Regions from separate parts of the Mesorhizobium sp. CA7 genome, predicted to be linked through region 1. Evidence: riboswitches for the same ligand, from Rfam matches in the RefSeq annotation. Region 1 holds a riboswitch; the other holds the start of a gene.

The links. Region 1 has a riboswitch for thiamine pyrophosphate ahead of thiB (thiamine ABC transporter substrate binding subunit). Riboswitches for the same ligand answer to the same signal wherever they lie in the genome.
Region 2: another riboswitch for thiamine pyrophosphate. It lies ahead of LB552_RS22380 (Ykof family thiamine-binding protein); the one in region 1 lies ahead of thiB (thiamine ABC transporter substrate binding subunit).

The regions. Positions count from the first base shown of each region.
Region 1 covers NZ_JAIUHH010000009.1:149,550-152,948, forward strand. Annotated here, with positions in the region: gene LB552_RS17965 (ABC-F family ATP-binding cassette domain-containing protein) at 1-966, opposite strand, end outside; gene LB552_RS17970 (thiamine diphosphokinase) at 968-1,612, opposite strand; TPP riboswitch at 1,748-1,853, shown strand; gene thiB (thiamine ABC transporter substrate binding subunit) at 1,899-2,909, shown strand; gene thiP (thiamine/thiamine pyrophosphate ABC transporter permease) at 3,154-3,399, shown strand, end outside.
Region 2 covers NZ_JAIUHH010000015.1:72,500-75,898, forward strand. Annotated here, with positions in the region: gene LB552_RS22370 (ABC transporter ATP-binding protein) at 1-392, opposite strand, end outside; gene LB552_RS22375 (ABC transporter permease) at 389-1,183, opposite strand; gene LB552_RS22380 (Ykof family thiamine-binding protein) at 1,511-2,119, opposite strand; TPP riboswitch at 2,110-2,222, opposite strand; gene LB552_RS22385 (hypothetical protein) at 2,442-2,786, shown strand; gene LB552_RS22390 (dihydrofolate reductase family protein) at 3,332-3,399, opposite strand, start outside.

The sequences.
Region 1 (3,399 bases):
CGTCTTGCCGGCGCCGTTCGGGCCGACCAGGCCGACGCGGTCGCCGCGCTGGATGCGGGTCGAGAACCCCTTGACCACGGTGAGATCGCCAAAGCTCTTGTCGATGTTCCTGGCCTCGATCACCAGCTTGCCGGACTCGGCGGCGTCGCTGGCCACCATCGTCGCGGTGCCCTCTGCGCCGCGATGGCTGCGGAAGCGCTGGCGCATGGTTTGCAACTCGCCGAGGCGGCGCATGTTGCGCTTGCGCCTGGCGGTCACGCCATAGCGCAGCCAATGTTCCTCGCGCACGATCTGGCGGCCGAGCTTGTGCTGATCGCGCTCTTCCTCTTCCAGCACCTGGTCGCGCCATTCCTCGAAATGCGCAAAGCCCTTGTCCAGCCGCCGCGTCTGGCCGCGGTCCAGCCAGACAGTGGCGCGCGTGACGCGCTCGAGAAACCGGCGGTCATGCGAGATCAGGATCACCGCGGAGGAGGTGCGGGCGAGCTCTTCTTCCAGCCATTCAATCACCGAAAGGTCGAGATGGTTGGTCGGCTCGTCGAGGAGCAGAATGTCGGGTTCCGGTGCCATGACGCGGGCAAGGGCGGCGCGGCGCGCCTCGCCGCCGGACAGGTCGTTCGGCCGCTCCTCGCCGGTCAGGCCAAGATGGTCCATCAGATAGGTGGCGCGATGCGGATCGTCGGCCGGGCCAAGGCTCGCCTCGACATAGGCGCGCACGTCGGCGAAGCCGTCCATGTCCGGCATCTGCGGCAGATAGCGGACCGTGGCCGAAGGCTGGCGGAACACCTCGCCATCCTGCGGCTCGATCATCCCGGCGGCGATCTTGAGCAGCGTCGACTTGCCCGAGCCGTTGCGCCCGACCAGCGCGATCTTCTCGCCGGCGGATGCGCTGAGCGCCGCGCCGTCGAGCAGCGGGGTGCCGCCGAAAGTCAGTTTAATGTCGTCGAGGTTGAGGAGTGGCGGCGCCATGTCAACTTTCTGGAAGAGGATAGGGGTGGGCCAGAAGCAGGGCCCGGCCGCGCTCCAGCGCGATGCCAAGCTGCCCTTTGACCTCATTTGATATAGTGAGCGAGGAACCGAACGCCACCTCGACGCGGTCGAGAGGCCATTTGGCGCCGGTGACCGTCAGGCCGGACAGGTCGGAAAAGCCGAGCACCGAAAACAAGGTGCCGTCGTCATAGTCGAAGCTGGCCTTGCCGCGCAGGATGGGAGCGCCTTCCTGCGCGCCGCTGGTCAGCAGCACGGTCGTGCCAGCCTCGGCCAGCCGCACGGCCAGCGCCAGATGCAGGAAGGCATGGTCGGCGCGCTTGCCGCCGAAGGCGCCGGCCAGCACGAGGCTGGTGGCGCCACGCTGAAGCGCTTCCGCTATGGCGAGCTCGCCATCGGTCATGTCCTTCTCGGCCGGAAAGACTTTTCGCGGCACGGCGGCGAGATCATCCGGCAGGTTCGCCGGCACCGAGTCGAAATCGCCGACCCAAAGTTCGGGGACAAGTCCAAGCATGCGGGCATGGCCGATGCCGGCATCGGCGGCGATGACGCGCGAGCCAGCGATCTGGCGTTCGAGCCGGGGCGTGCGGATAAGCTCGCCGGCAAGCAGGATGGTGAATGTGCCCATGGCCGTCGCCCTTACCAGCCCGTCGGGCGAAACGGAAGCGGGATGCCGTGCGCTTCGGCTGCGAGGCTACCGGCGAACATTAGCTGCCCGGCAAACTTCCGCTTGCGCGCTGCTTCGGCGGGGCCTATCTGTCGAAACGCTCTAACGGGGTGCCGGACGTGATCCGGCTGAGAGGCGATCAAGCCAACCCGCTGAACCTGATCCGGTTTGTACCGGCGGAGGGATTAGACGTTTCGGACGATCCGGCGCCTCAATTCCTTGTCACTCGAACGAAGGAGGCGCCGATATGCGCGCAATACTGTCCCATCTCATTCTCGCAACCGGCTTAGTTTCGCTTCTGGCGGGCGTCGCGCCTGCCGCTGCGAAGGACAAGCTCACCGTCTATACCTATGAAAGCTTTACCGCCGATTGGGGTCCCGGCCCGGCGGTGAAGAAGGAATTCGAGGCCGAATGCGGCTGCGATCTCGAATTCGTCTCGGTGGCCGACGGCGTGGCGCTCCTCAACCGCGTCAAGCTCGAAGGCGCCGGCACCAAGGCCGACATCGTGCTCGGCCTCGACACCAATCTCACCGCCGACGCCAAGGCGAGCGGACTGTTCGTGCCGCATGGCGAAGTCTCCGCCATCGACGTGCCTGGAGGCTGGAGCGACGACACTTTCGTGCCTTTCGACTACGGCTATTTCGCCGTCGTCTATGACACGCAGAAGCTTAAAGTCCCGCCGAAGAGCCTGAAGGAACTGGTCGAAGGCGCCGGCACGGACAAGATCGTCATCCAGGATCCGCGCACCTCGACGCCGGGCCTCGGCCTGCTCTTGTGGGTGAAATCGGTCTATGGCGACAAGGCGCCGGAAGCCTGGGCCAAGCTGAAATCGAAAGTGCTGACGGTGACGCCGGGCTGGAGCGAGGCCTATGGCCTGTTCACCAAGGGCGAGGCGCCAATGGTGCTTTCCTACACCACCTCGCCGGCCTACCACATGGTGGCCGAGAACACCGAGCGCTACCAGGCCGCCTCGTTCGAGGAAGGCGAATACCTGCAGATCGAGGTTGCCGGCATCACCACGACGGGCGCGAAGAACCCGCTGGCGCAAAAGTTCATCGCCTTCATGACCGGACCGAAATTCCAGGATGTCATTCCGGAAACCAACTGGATGTTCCCGGCCGGCAAGACCGACAAGCCGCTCAACCCGGCCTTCGACAAACTGGTGAAGCCGACCAAGACCTTGCTGTTCAGCCCGCAGGAGGTCGCCGCCAACCGCAAGGCGTGGGTGGATGAGTGGCTGGCGGTGATGAGCAAGTAGGATCGCTATTCGCGCAAGATGATCGCTCTACGGCGCCCCCCTCTGTCCTGCCGGACATCTCCCCCACAGGGGGGGAAATTGGCCGTCATCGGCGGTTTCGCCAACTGGCGACGTTGCAGTGATGAGCGAGGGGCGGGCGCTGCTGATCTCCCCCCTTGTGGGGGAGATGTCCGGCAGGACAGAGGGGGGCGCGAAGGAACACGGCGTTTGCTGAATTCCACCAAGGTGCAACGTGCAAGCCGCCGTGCACCCTGACTCCCGCGTCACCGCCGGCGTCGTCGCGCTGGCGGCCATCGCCCTCCTCATCGGCGGTGCCTTCGCCGGCCTCGCCGTCGAAGGCGCGCACGATCTCTCCGGCGCTGCCGCCGCCTTCGACAATTATCTCCTGCGCGTCGCCCGCTTCACGCTGTGGCAGGCGGCTCTCTCGACGCTGCTGTCGGTCGCGCCGGCGCTGCTCGTGGCGCGCGCTTTGTCGAGGCATCCGGCCTTT
Region 2 (3,399 bases), on a different contig from region 1:
CCGCCGGACAGCTCGGCCGGCCAGGCGCGCTCGAAGCCGGCAAGGCCGAACTCGGCGAACAACGGGGCCACGCGCTCGCGCGCCGCGCGGCGCTTCATGCCCTGCACCTCGAGCCCCAGCGTCGCATTGTCGATGACGCGCCGCCACGGCATCAGCGCATCGCGCTGCGGCATGAAGGCGAAGCGGGCGCCATCGAGCGGCGCGCCGTCGAAGCGCACCTCACCCTCGCCCCGGATCGCGCCGGTGAGTAACTGGAACAGTGTCGACTTGCCCGCGCCGGAGGGGCCGAGGATCGAGACGAACTCGCCTTCTTCGACATGCAGCGAAATGTCCGCCAGAACCTCGAGCGCGCCGAAGTTTTTTCGCATGTTGCGGAGCTCGAGCCGGGTCATGGCCGGCCCTCTCGGGAAGGCTTGTCGCCATAGCGCCCCGCCCTTTCGCTCTTTGCATTTTCCCAGGGCACGGCGAGACGCTGGGCGAGCACGGCGAGGCCGAACAGCGTGAGCGTGAGCGCCGAGCTGACCGCGACGGCGGCGAGCACCAGGTCGGGGCGGAAATTGTTCTTGGCGCTGAGCATATAGATGCCGAGCCCTTTGGCGGCGCCCGCATATTCGGCGAAGATGGCGCCGACCACGGCATAGGTGATGGAGATGCGCAGTCCGGCGAAGAAATAGGGCAGCGCCGACGGTAACCGAGCGAGCCAGAAGATGCGCCGGCGCCCTGCTCCCATGGCGGCGAGCATCTGACTGATTTCCTTGGCCGTGGCGGCATAGCCCTCGACCAATGCCACCATCATCGGAAAGAAGGTGACCAGCGCCACGAGCAGGATCTTCGGCAACAGCCCGAAGCCGAACCAAAGCACCACCAGCGGCGCGATCGCCACCAGCGGCAAGGTCTGGCTGGCGATCAGGAGCGGGAACAGCGCGCGGCGCAAGGGGGCAAAGAAGTCAACCAGCGCCGAGAGGATGAAGGCGGCAACGAGCGAGCAAGCAAAGCCCGCCAGCGTGGCACGGATGGTGGGAAGCGTGTTGTCGCCCAGCGCCGCCCGGTTCTCCCAGGCCTGCGCCAGCACGCGCGAGGGTGCAGGGAGCACGGTAGGGGCGATGCCGCCAAGGCGGGCGTAGAGATCCCAAGCGACGAGAAGGAGAGCGAATGCGAGGGCAGCGGGGAAGATCTTGGCGATGGCGGACGCTACAGCTGATCTCCCCCCTTGAGGGGGAGATGGCCGGCAGGCCAGAGGGGGGCGCGAAGGAACGCCAGCTTTCGAAAGTTGTGCGAAAGCAATTGGCGAACGCCGCGCGCGCAACCAGTTGAGCGGCCGGCGGGACAGCACCCCCCTCTGCCCTGCCGGGCATCTCCCCCGCAAGGGGGGAGATTGGCCGTCACCTCGGCTTTCGCCGATCGCCGAAGGTTCCCTTCTCTCCTGCGAGATGGGACTGGGAGCATCTCCCCGACGCGATGGATCAAGCCAAACAGCCACGACATCTACCTCGATAGATCGAGCTTGCGCTCAAGCCGCGGTCGGGCTGTTCGCCGAAATGGTGATATCGAGCGTCACGTGACCGGCACCCGGCCCGAAGCGGCAGAAGGCTTCGTTCAGCGTGGCGAACACCGCGCCGGCGTCGCCGCGCAGCTTGGTGCAAAAATGCTTGGAGCGTTCGAAGACGCCCGACCGTTTCAGGAAATCGATGCAGCCATAGATCTCGTCCATGTGGTCGCCGGTGCCCATCACATAGAGCGAGAATTGCGCCGCCACCGGCTGGTTGGTCGAAAGCGTGGCCCCGACGGCGCGCAGCGCGGCGCGCTTGCGTTCGTCGAGCGGGATCGCCGGGCCGCCGATCTCCTCGGAGCGGCAGATCGGGTCATCCGGCTCGCCGGGGCAGCCGCGCGAGACGGCGGCCGACAGCACACAGTGCCTGCCGCTTTTGGCGGCCGCCACGAACAGGTCGCGCATGGCTGGGAACAGCACCTCGGGCGGCCCGACCAGCAGCGTCGAGATATCGTCGGTTTCGATCCTCAGCCTGTCGCGGTAAGGATCGAGCGCGCCAAGCGCGCCAAGGATCACGCCGACGAAATCGTCGGCCATGGGATAAAGGGAAATCTGTGCGCCGGAAAACATGGCCCGCCTCGCTCCGCTGGTATTATCCAGATCAGCTTTAGGGTCCGGAGGCTTGCCGCCACCATCTCAGCCCCGACCGTACGGAGCACCCCTGTGGATGGCCGGGTTAAAGCACTGTTTGCGGTGCTGGGAAAGCGGTTTTTTGCGGTGTCAGTTGGGCCAGGCGCCCATCTCCCTATGGGAGATGCCGGTGGTTATAAGATTTTTGTAGTTTTGTTATAACTGCTTTATCTAACTATTTTGTCGTTCATGTTGTACGAATCCCGCTTGATTGCTTTTCGTACATAAAGTACGATACTTCCCTTCCATTGAGGGGATTTGCTTGAACACCGCGAACCATGCCGCTTTTGCCGACCTCTCCCACCCGTTGTTGTCGCCTTTGCCGCTCGCCGAGCGCGAACGCCTTGCCGGTGCCTGGCGCATGGCCAGCCAGGACATCGCCGACGACATCCGCTTCATCCGGCAATATCTGAAGGTGATCGCCGAAAAGGAGGAGCGCCTTTCGACCGGCGCGCTGGTGCACGGCCGCGTCTATGTTGAGGCCTGTGCCGCCTGGCTGCCGGAGACGGCGGCGCGGTATTTGCGCAACCTGAGGCTGATCAGCGAATGCGAAAGCGCGATGATCGCCGCGGGGGTGAGGTTTGCCCGCTCGAGCGACGCCTGGTGAGGAGCGTTCTGACCTCTTCCGTTAGAGAAGGGAAGGAACTCCAAGGCCGCCAGCGACGAGAACAATCATGTCGCTGCAACCCTTGGCTCTGGGCCTCGAAAAATGCATCGTTTCACACAATCGCCAATTGGTGGACGCGGGCGAGCGGCCGGGCGTTAATTCTGCGCAGGCGAAGGAGGGTAAAGCCGTATACCAGGGAGGAATTTCGTTTTGATGGACCAACAAATCGACATCGGCATACAGCCTGACGATCAGCCCTACGAAGTCACTTCATTCGCCCGCAAGCATGGCCTGACGGTCCCGGTTGCCGACGCGGTCCTTTTCGCCAAAGGTCCGTCGCCGTCACGCGCAGCTTGCGACATGGCAGCGCTTGCCTTCCTCTGCGCGGTCGCGCGATACGCCGGAAAACAAGGGACGCGATAGCCTCCTCTTATAGCTTAATTGCAACCCGCATGCCGCCGGCCTGGCTGCTGGCGGCAGCGATGCCGAGCGTGCCGGTCAGCCGGCCGCCATGGTCGAAGCCTTCGCTCAGAGGTCGTGACGGTTCAGCGGGGAGCGTAGATGCGAAGCATGGTGCCGTTATCGTAAGCGGCCGTCACGAGGACGTTTAGCG